Regions from separate parts of the Paenibacillus sp. Marseille-Q9583 genome, predicted to be linked through region 1. Evidence: riboswitches for the same ligand, from Rfam matches in the RefSeq annotation. Region 1 holds a riboswitch; the other holds the start of a gene.

Region 1 (5,567 bases):
GGTACTGATCCGTCAAATCAGCAACTTGACGAGCTGCCTCAGCTAATTTCACTTCATCCTTCGGATTCTTCAGAACATTAGCTATAATGCGGCCAATAACCACCATAGCTTGCTCATCCATACCACGGGAAGTAACCGCAGGTGTACCAATACGAATACCGCTTGTTACGAAAGGACTTGTAGGATCAAATGGAATTGCGTTTTTATTCACAGTGATTCCGATGGAATCTAGTACTTTTTCCGCATCTTTTCCGGTAATGTTCAGGTTACGTGTATCAAGCAACATCAAGTGGTTATCTGTACCACCGGATACAATGTTAACCCCTTCGCTAATCAGTGTTTCTGCAAGAACATTTGCATTCTTCACTACATTCTCAGCATAGGTCTTAAAGGATGGCAGCAAAGCTTCGCCGAATGCGACTGCTTTTGACGCAATGACATGCATCAGCGGTCCACCTTGGGAACCAGGGAATACGGCTTTATCGATAGCAGCCGCCCATGGCTGTCTGCACATAATCATACCTCCGCGGGGACCGCGTAAAGTCTTATGTGTTGTAGTTGTAACGAAATGAGCATGAGGAACCGGGCTCGGATGAAGACCAGCAGCAACAAGACCTGCGATATGGGCCATATCTACCATAAACAACGCACCGACATCATTGGCGATAGCACCAAGTTTTTCAAAATCAATAATACGCGGATACGCACTTGCACCAGCAACAATCAACTTAGGACGGTGCTTGAAGGCTGCTTTGCGTACTTCGTCATAATCAATTAGGAAAGTATCTTCTTGTACACCATAAGCTACGAAATTATAGAGTAATCCAGAAGCATTTACTGGACTACCATGCGTTAAATGTCCGCCATGCGCCAAGTTCATGCCAAGAACCGTGTCGCCCGGGTTAAGCGCAGCGAGATATACAGCCATATTCGCTTGTGCTCCAGAGTGAGGCTGTACGTTGACATGTTCCGCACCGAACAATTCTTTTGCACGATCACGAGCCAGATTCTCAACGATATCCACATCTTCACAGCCACCATAATACCGTTTGCCTGGATAGCCTTCTGCATATTTGTTCGTAAGCACTGAGCCCATGGCTTCCATTACGGCTTCGCTAACGATATTCTCTGAGGCAATAAGCTCAATGTTGGCACGCTGACGTTTCAGTTCCAGTTCCATTGCTTCCAGTACTGCCGGGTCACTCTTACGTAATTGTTCCATGTTCTTATTTCCTCCCTAGTGTGTGTAGATATGTTGTATTTAAATAGAAACGATTTGCCCGCCACGAAAAAGCTTTAGGTCTACGTTTCTGCAAAAACATAAATCTAAGTTCATCAATCACAAACCTGTGAACCACTCTGTTCAAGAGTGCGGTAAACCGCACGTTCGCCGCCAATAAGCGGAGGTCTGGCCCATGCTGCGTTCACTCTAGCAGCTCCAATGTACCGTAAGGTCGGTCGAAAAGGGACTGCCACGCGGCGCAAATGCATACCTATAAGAGTCTCACCAATGTCTAAGCCAGCATGCGCTTCTATCGTTTCCGCCAGAACAGGATCTTTCATAGAGCGATAGGCGGCCGCAGCCATCGAACCGCCAGCACCAGGTATAGGTACAGCTGAAACTTCATTTAGCCCAAGCGACTCTAGCAAAGAGCGCTCCATTACAAGCGCACGATTCAGATGCTCGCAGCACTGATAAACGAGATGAAATCCTTTTTCCGCTGCGACCAAATGAGCCCCTTCAAGCAGTTGCTGTGCGACTTCAAGCGCACCACCGGTTCCAATACGGACACCCGCGACCTCACTTGTGCTAACTCCTAGGACAACAATTTTACCAGATCCAAGGTTACCAGCTTCCGCCAACTCCCTTAACACAGTGACAGTAGCTTCAGTTAAAGATAACCCCACAACTTTGTCCATCACCCTACCTCCTCTAGCTTCAAACAAGCTTCATTTAAACAAAAAAGAGCAGTCCGCAGGTAGCTGCGGATTTGCTCTTTTGCCCAGGCGACCGGCCGTTTATTCCGATGCTCCATCGTGGTTTGATCCACATTTGTCGCCAGTTACATCGGAACCGATTAGTTGTACTTTCATCTTAAAGCAAAGCCGACTGAAAATCAACTATTTACAAATGGCGTAAGGATTCCAGTTTATCTAATAAACTAAACAACGAAGTGCGAATCTCAGCAGCAGTAAGTTCATAATCTTCACGCGTACCCCCGAATGGATCAGAAATATCAAAGCTTGGGATACGCTGGCGGATTTCAATCATTCGTTGTAGGTCCGTTGCGCTCGGTTCACCACCTAGAGCTATGCTTAACTCAGCATCTGCATAAAGGCTGTCCAATTCTTTAATATCCTCAGTCACAGCTTCTTCGTTATGCACGTATTCCTTCAATGTATATGTTTTTGTTACGGCATCCGGAAAATACTGTAGCAAATGCTGCTTATGTCCACTGGTTAAGGTAAGCACAAGATCGGCCCAAGCGACGGATTGCCCCGTTAATTGCGATGACTCTAAATGATCATAAATGCCTTCTTCTTGCAAAATAGCTGCAGCATGTCTCGATATAGAAGTACCAGAAATGGCAGATACACCTGCAGACCGCACTTCCAGGTCGATTCCACGTTCCTTCGCAAGCTTTCGTAAAAGCCCCTCAGCCATAGGACTACGGCATGTATTACCGGTGCAGACGAATAAAATATGCAGCATGCTTTTGCACCCCCATGAAATTAAAATATTGTAATGCCGTTATTGTATCAAAAGATGAATAGCAAGCCAAACCCCAATAAAATAGCCCCGCCCAGTGCTTCCCCATATTCCCCGAGTCCACGACTGACATGCCTGCCAAGAAGCAGGCCGATAATTGACATCAGACCTCCACAGGCACCAAAGGCTAGTATAGTCAGAAGCACACCATTCACAAACATCCCTAAGGAAACCCCAACGGAAAAAGAATCCACACTTACACTGAGTGATAGAAGCAGCATTCCCCATAATGTTCGGTGATTCATAGCTCGCGTACCTACCACTTCCGGACGAAAGGAGTTATACACCATATGTCCGCCTAACAGCACAAGTAGCCCTCCTGCGGCATAAGTTGTTACTTGACCTAGCAAATGTCCGACATAACTTCCAGTCAATAAACCTAGAAGAGGCATCAGCATATGAAAAAAAGCAATGAGCACACTCATTTGCAGAATATGCAACAGACGAATCCCCTTCATCCCGATCCCTACTCCGAGCGAAAAGGCATCCATCCCTAATGCAATCGCCATTATAGCAATAGTAACTGTCTGCCCCCAACCGGCATATACATCTCCTATGCCCATGCTTAACCCCCCAAGTCCGAAATATCTTGTACAACAACGATATGCGGACAAGGGGGTAATCATGACTTCATAGGAGATTTCAGATTCGAAGAACCTATACTATAGCTGGATAGAAAGGTCGCCGTGACTATCCGGCGTCAATGACGGAACCACCGGCTGCCTTCATAAGCCGGTTCATAATAGCTACGCCGAGGCCCGTATACGGACAAGCCTCGGCCAAGATGTAAGTCGCTCCCGCTTCATCGAAGCGCCGCAGCGCAGCATATAGGGAGCGTGCCCCTTCCTCCGGCGAGGATAACGAGCCGAGGGAAAGAACGCAGGCGGCGGAATCGGCGGGATAGAGGGGCTTATGCTCCTCGAAGAGGAGTAAGCCCGTCACTTCGCCGCTCAGCTGTGCCGCCTGAAGTAGACTCGCGGCTTCATCCGCAACACGTTGCGGAGAAGATCCGCTCACCACGCCGAGCCAGCCGCGCGGCGCGTAGTGCGTGTACTTCATGCCCGGCGCTCGTGGCGCCGAGCTGTCGGAAACAGCTTCTGCACCGTGGCGCTCCTTCGGCGCAGTGGCTACTGGAGCTTCCGTTGCTGCGGAAGTTCCAAATTCTTTAACCACAGCTGGCTCAGCAGCAATGGCTTCTGCTCCCACTACAGCAGCTAACTGCTCCAAAGTAATCCCACCAGGGCGAAGCACGGCAACCTTTCCATCAGGCTGCACCTGCACCACAGTTGACTCCAGTCCAACTCCAGCCGCGCCACCATCAAGTACACCGCCAATGTATCCTGCCAAGTCTTCCATCACATGTGAAGCTAAGGTCGGACTCGGACGACCGGAACGGTTAGCACTAGGTGCCGCAACGGGACAGCCCGCTGCACTGATCAGCGCCAAAGCTACCGGATGATCAGGCATACGAACACCTACCGTGTCCAGTCCTGCCGTTACACAAGGTGACAAAACACCCTCACGAACAGGAAGTACAACTGTCAGCGGTCCTGGCCAATAAGCATGCATCAATACCGCAGCCGTAGGATGCACTTCTGTAACCAGCTCGTCCAGAGCACCTGGATCGGCTATATGCACGATAAGGGGATTATCAGACGGTCGCCCTTTTGCCGCAAAAACAGCCTCAACTGCCGCAGTATTCCGCGCATCCGCACCAAGTCCATAGACCGTTTCGGTTGGAAAAGCGACCGTTCCACCTTCACGAAGCATGGTTGCCGCCTCCACGATGGCTAACTTATTCTCCTCACTTGGCTGAAGTACATCGGAATCCGAAGCTGCATCTTCCAGCAAATCCAGTACCCAATATACAGTCTCATTTCTATTTCCACTCCGCCGCTGAACGGCGAATAAAGGGTCATGTGGTTCATTCATTCTCATCACAGGCTTTCTACAGGATATATATTGAACAATAGCTTTTCTTGCAATCTTAGGATAAATACTCTGGAGGTTCATTAACTCTAATCTTACCAAAAAGCGGCCCCAATGAAGGCGCCGCAGTCGATCTGCTTATGAAATAGTAACATATCTAGATTCAAAACTATAGACCATTTCCACAAAACCAAAGGGCTAACATCAGCATTAGGACCATAATCCGCTAATCCAGTTCCAAAGGTTTTGCAGCAGTTCCCAAACGAAGAACCGTACCTCTGGCTCTGCGGAATCCGCTGCTGCAACATCCTTTGCCGAAGAATCTGCTTGTACAGCTGTCCCTACTGCTGGTTGCGCCTTAACTCCGCTATCTGCCCCGGCAGCCGAGACAGTCTTCGTCCCTTTATTAGCAGCAGGCGCTGCTGCATCTCCGGAGCCTGCATCAATAAAGCACAGCGGCGGAAACAATACACACCACCAGTTCTGACCCTTTCCTTCGCCCAACGTAACCCGCACAGCCTCGTATTCTCCGGCCGGATAGACTGTTCCACCGTATAATTTGGTCGGAAAAGGAACTACACCCAGCTCAACTTTATAAGAATATTGAATGCCGCGTTTCTCTAGCTCCGATCCAACCAGTGCATTAAGCTCTGGTAGATGAGTTCTAATTAAAGCGCGTGCCTGCTCTAAACTCTGTGGGTCCTCAAGTGCAGTTACCCACTGGTTCATTTGCTCTACGATTGTATCGCGGATTTGCCGCTTCACTAGTTGATCTTGTGTTCCGTCCGAATTCGCCAGAATACGCAGCCGGATAGAATCCTGTGGAATCGATACTTCGGCTACTGCTGCATCGGTTTTTTGACCTTCC
Region 2 (5,567 bases), on a different contig from region 1:
CGCTGAGCCAGGCGTTGTGTTCATGGAATACTACAATCAGATGTCCAACAGCTGGTATTTTAATCCAATCATTTGTACGAACCCATGTGGGGAGCAAGGACTGCCAGGCTGGGGAGTCTGCAATTTGTCCGCTGTGAACCTGTCCAAATTCTACGATGAGAAGAATCACGATGTAGACTGGGAAGATCTCGCGACTACGACGCGTTATTCCGTACGTTTCTTGGACAATGTCATTGATAAGACCCCTTATCATTTCCCGGAAAATGAAGCGAATCAGAAAAACGAACGCCGTGTGGGTCTCGGAACGATGGGTCTTGCTGAGCTGATGATCAAATTGAACATCCGTTACGGTAGCCCGGAATCTTTGGCGTTTCTGGACAAGCTTTACGGCTTTATGGCTCGTGAAGCATACCTTGCTTCTGCAGAGATTGCTGGTGAGAAGGGATCCTTCCTAGCTTTTGATACTGAGAAATACTTAATGAGCGGCTTTATGAAAAATATGCTCGAAACGTATCCAGAGGTTGGTGAAGCGATTCGTAAACATGGCATGCGTAACGTTACAGTGATAACACAAGCACCTACAGGTAGCACAGGTACAATGGTAGGCACCTCGACAGGTATTGAGCCTTATTTCGCCTTCAAATATTTCCGTCAAAGTCGCCTTGGCTACGATGAGCAGTTCGTTCCAATCGCCCAAGAATGGCTTGAAGCTCATCCAGGTGAAGAGCTGCCAGATTATTTCGTGACTTCGATGGATTTGTCAGCTAAAGATCATATTCGTGCGCAAGCAGCGATTCAACGCTGGGTAGATAGCTCGATTTCCAAAACTGCAAACTGCCCGTCTGACTTCACAGTAGAAGAGACGGCTGAGCTATATGAAATGGCCTTCGATCTGGGCTGTAAAGGGGTTACGATCTACCGTGATGGTAGCCGTGATGTGCAAGTTCTGCAAACCTCGAAGAAGGAAGACAAAAAAGAAGCCGCTCTGGTTGCGGCAGAGGAAGCTACAACTACTGTAGAAGCAAGCACAAGTGTTGTAGCAGCAAGTCCAGCGTCTCAAGTAACTACAAAAGAGCTGGATAAACAATACAAAAAACGTCCGCAGGTTCTGCGCGGCGCAACCTATAAAATCAACACACCTTTCGGCATGGCATATATTACGATCAATGATCTAGATGGTACGCCGGCAGAAATCTTCCTGAATGTGGGTAAAGCAGGCTCTGACGTCTTTGCGATGGCAGAAGCACTTGGACGTGTCTGCTCCTTGTTCCTCCGTTATGGAGATCATGGTGAGAAGGTAGAGCTGTTGATCAAACATCTGAAAGGGATCGGTGGGTCAGGCGCTATCGGCTTCGGTGCGAATCGAGTTGAATCCATTGCTGATGCTGTAGCTAAAGCACTAGAAACTCACGTGCTGAACAACGCTCAGGATGATCATGTGCCTGCACCTATCGCAGCGACTTTGGAGCTGGAGGATTTCAATGAAGCGTTGAACGCGGAGTTGAAGGCGAGCGTTCCTGCGGCAGCTTCTATTGAAGATGGTCAGGACGGACATGGCGCGCATAACCACACTTCTGCTTCGCGTGACCTTTGTCCTTCTTGCGGCGGTGCTTCGCTGATTAATATTGAGGGTTGTAAGACTTGCGGAAATTGTGGGTATAGTCGTTGCGGGTAAGTATTTGACATAGAATAATTTGAATAACTTAGTGTGATGTTTCATTTTAAATGAGAAAAATTCGTTATAAACGAGAAAAATCATTGATATTCAAGCGTGTTCATGTTTATGCATTAGAATAAAGTTTTAAAGCCGGTAAGCCTTTCTGTTAAGGTTTATCGGCTTTTTAATAATAGGCTATGTTAAACTTTATTGTTGATATTTGATAATTACGAACAAATGTTCTATAATAAGGGCGATATAACTGTTCGGAGATGATTTGCCCATGGATTTAAAGGAACTGAAAAAGCTGGCTGATACGTTGGACGATAATGGAAAGCGAGAACTTATCTACTTTTTGCAGTCCCGAACCAAGGGAGTGGCACTTCCAGTTCGAGCGATTGATGAAATTCAAGAGCAGAAGCATAAAGATGGACTTGTTTGCCCGCATTGCAAAAACCATTCTGTTGTTCGATTTGGAAAATACGTTGTAAGAACACGCACTGGAGAGGTTAAACGTCAACGTTACCGTTGTAAGTCCTGTCGCCAAACATTCAATGACCTTACGAACACCCCTCTGAAACGAATGAGGCGACCTCATATGTGGGTTCGTTTTATCGAATGCATGATTGAGGGCTTTTCTCTGAGAAAATGTGCAGAGCAGTTAAACGATGAAGTCACGCATGTCACCTTGTTTTACTGGCGGCATAAGATTCTTTCCGCTCTGAAGCAGATTCCAACCGAAGCATTTCAAGATATTGTTGAAATGGACGAGACCTACTTTCTTTACTCGGAAAAGAGCAAGCGGAATATTGCCGAACGCAAGCCACGTAAACGTGGCGGCAAAGCGAAATATCGTGGTATAAGCCACGATCAAGTGTGCTGCTGGTTGCCCGTGACCGTCAGAAAATGACTTACTCTGGCGTACTTGGGCGTGGACGTATTCGGATTACAAAATTAGACGAAGCGATTGGTGGTCATCTATCTGACTCAAACGTGTTATGCACTGATTCATGGAGGGCATTTAGCTCCTATGCGAATTCAAAAGGCATGACTCATTACCGATTCAAGTCCGACGGAAAACAACGTGTGAAAGGCGTGTACCATAGCCAAAACGTAAACAGCTACCACAGCCGCTTGAAGAAATGGATGAATCGCTTCAATGGTGTTGCAACAAAGTATTTGCAGAATTACTTGGCGTGGTTTCGTTACTTAGACAGCAAGAAATATGAGAATACCGCATCGAATAAGAAAAATATGTTGGTCAAATCGTGCCTGTTTACTGTGACCGACACGAACACCAAGCTTCGGCTTTCTGCTTATTCTTGTTAAGCAAACGGGCAGTTATGCGTAACTTTTAGGGAATGTAAACATCTACATAACGTAAGGAACGAGGAGGCAGACAATTCATGGGAGGAACGAATGTATGGGATGCGGAGTGGGAGGTTAACGAAGAGCAGGCGCGGACGCTGATCGGCAGACAATTCCCTCAGCTGTCATCGAAGCAAGTGAAGCGATTGGGCTGGGGCTGGGACAATACGGTTTTTCTCATCGGTGACGAGTACGTGTTCCGGTTTCCAAGAAGAACGATTGCAGTTGGCTCGATTCGTATGGAAGGGAAGCTGCTGCCAAAGCTGGAGGCATATATAACCATCCCCTATCCGAAACCGTTGTTTTATGGCGAAGCAAGTGACGAATACCCGGCACCATTTCTTGGCTATGCACACGTGCTAGGAGATTTCCCAATCGGTTTGACGGAAGAACGCCGGGCTTTATCGGCAGAGACGCTGGCGAAATTTTTGCGTAGATTGCATGAGTTTCCGGTGCAGGCGGCGCTGAAGTGCGGAGTTCAGCAAGATCATCGAAACTTGACGGACATAGCATCGCGCAAAGTGAAATTGGAGGGCTTTCTATCGAAGGTGGTTGAACACTTGTCGCCGGAGGAGTCCGGTGTGATCGAAGCGTATATTAGCAGGCTGCAAAAGGACCGTGTCGAGGCGGTGAATGCACTGCTACATGGCGATCTTCATTTCAAAAATATGCTTGTGAATGAGAACGGGATCGTTTCCGGCATCATTGATTGGGGCGATCTGAGCGTAGGTCATCCGGCTTGCGATTTGAGCGTTGCTTATAGCTTTTTACCACCTTACGCTCGCGGCGTGTTTTTCGAAACGTACGGAGGAGCGGACGAGGAAACGAAGCTGCTGGCGCGGCTGATCGCGGTATACATCCCCATACTGATCTTAATGCAAGCGGTCGATGACGGAAATGAAGCGATTGCGGCAGAGGCGAAATCCAACATCATGCGGGCACTGTCGGATTAGGCTCATTATTTCGTTGCGGCTATGGGGCTATGGCTATCGGCACCATTTTGTCGTTTAAAGGCCGCGATAAGGTACGATCCGCCTTCTCTGATGCCGCTTTATGTTGAGGAACACGAAATTTAACAGAGTAAGTCGTTGCGTTAACGGGACACTATAGTTCAATAATGAGAGGGCTACCGAGAGGTATCCCTTTGTTCAACTACCATGAAAGAACGGGGCAACTTTCATGCTCTGTGGTGCATTGCAGAGGATGCATGGATGGCTAACGGGCAGGATAACGTAAAAATTAAGTTGATGAAATAGATATTTCATACTATAATAAAGTAAATATTTGGTATGTGCGACTGGCGAAACGTGGAGTACCACGAGGAAGCACATATTTCATACGCCGTTCGCCTGGGCAAAGTATTTGATCTAAGATCAAATGCTTTTTTTGTGTTTCTATCCATGAAAGGGACGGTGTTATGGAGTGAAAGTAGCTTATATTCTCTTTGACAAGATGACAACATTGGATTTTGTCGGCTTTTATGAAGCGGTGTCTTGGCTAAAAATTCTAAATGCTAAGGAAAATGTGTCATGGGATCTCTGTGCAAAATGCGAGAAGATTACAGACGACCGTGGTATGACAATACAGATAGAGCATATTAGCCCAGATCTGTCTAAGTATGATTTGATATTTATTCCCGGCGGCATGCCTACCAGAGATTTGAGATACGATACAGAGTTTATATCTTGGATACAAACTGCTCGAGATGTGCAATACAAAGTGTCTGTTTGTACGGGAGCTTTGATTTTAGGTGCCGCAGGGTTCTTAACTGATAAAATGGCGACAACGAATCCAACTGCTTACGAATTATTGATTCCTTATTGCACAGAGGTTGTTAAGGCTCGGATTGTACGTGATGGAAATATTTTAACCGGCGGAGGAGTTTCAGCTTCAATTGATTTAGGGTTGTACCTTGTTGAATCACTAACGAATAAGGATGTGGTGAAAAAGGTCCAAAAGATGATGGATTACCCTTACTATCAAGCGGGGAAATTGTCTAATATTTTCATGCCGCACACGAGTGAAGAATACTGTTAAACTTAAGAATTACGACTGGGAGTTGTACTTATCAATAGCTTCCAGTAATTCAGGGGGGGGAAGGATTGAATATACGTTTATTGGAAGATAATGATCGAAGTCAAGTTGAAAATATTATGGCAAGTCACCCTCTTCAATTTCCAAAATTCATCATTGAGAAATACCCATTGAGGTGGTCTGATTTCCTGGAGAAACAGGATTATAAGATTTGCGGTTATTACGTGGCACATACCGATATCGTTCTCGGTCATGCTGGATATATTTTCGATGCTGAAAGAGGACTTTATGAAATAGTTGGGGTAGCAGTTCATAAGGAAAGTCAACGTAAGGGAATCGGAAAAGAAATTCTTGATACCATATGTAATCAAGTTCATTTACTTGGTGGGAACAAGGTGATTCTACACACTTTGGGGCATGTTGGTAATGAAAATACGTTAATTTTCTACCGCAATATAGGTTATGAGCAAGTTGATTTTGAAAAGGATTTCTTTAAAACAGATTATCA

Evidence for each region. Region 1 has a riboswitch for ZMP and ZTP ahead of ACWNM1_RS00295 (TIGR01440 family protein). Riboswitches for the same ligand answer to the same signal wherever they lie in the genome.
Region 2: it holds a riboswitch for ZMP and ZTP, as region 1 does, so the genes downstream of both, ACWNM1_RS26410 (DJ-1/PfpI family protein) here and ACWNM1_RS00295 (TIGR01440 family protein) in region 1, are expected to answer to the same signal.

The regions. Positions count from the first base shown of each region.
Region 1 is NZ_CDRJTB010000001.1:65,178-70,744, forward strand. It holds gene ACWNM1_RS00290 (serine hydroxymethyltransferase) at 1-1,222, opposite strand, end outside; gene ACWNM1_RS00295 (TIGR01440 family protein) at 1,336-1,920, opposite strand; ZMP/ZTP riboswitch at 1,995-2,077, opposite strand; gene ACWNM1_RS00300 (low molecular weight protein arginine phosphatase) at 2,126-2,713, opposite strand; gene ACWNM1_RS00305 (manganese efflux pump MntP) at 2,761-3,333, opposite strand; gene ACWNM1_RS00310 (L-threonylcarbamoyladenylate synthase) at 3,461-4,702, opposite strand; gene spoIIR (stage II sporulation protein R) at 4,910-5,567, opposite strand, start outside.
Region 2 is NZ_CDRJTB010000080.1:23,321-28,887, forward strand. It holds gene ACWNM1_RS26395 (adenosylcobalamin-dependent ribonucleoside-diphosphate reductase) at 1-1,675, shown strand, start outside; partial or broken gene ACWNM1_RS26400 (IS1595 family transposase) at 1,941-2,986, shown strand; gene ACWNM1_RS26405 (phosphotransferase) at 3,064-3,978, shown strand; ZMP/ZTP riboswitch at 4,309-4,387, shown strand; gene ACWNM1_RS26410 (DJ-1/PfpI family protein) at 4,448-5,062, shown strand; gene ACWNM1_RS26415 (GNAT family N-acetyltransferase) at 5,128-5,567, shown strand, end outside.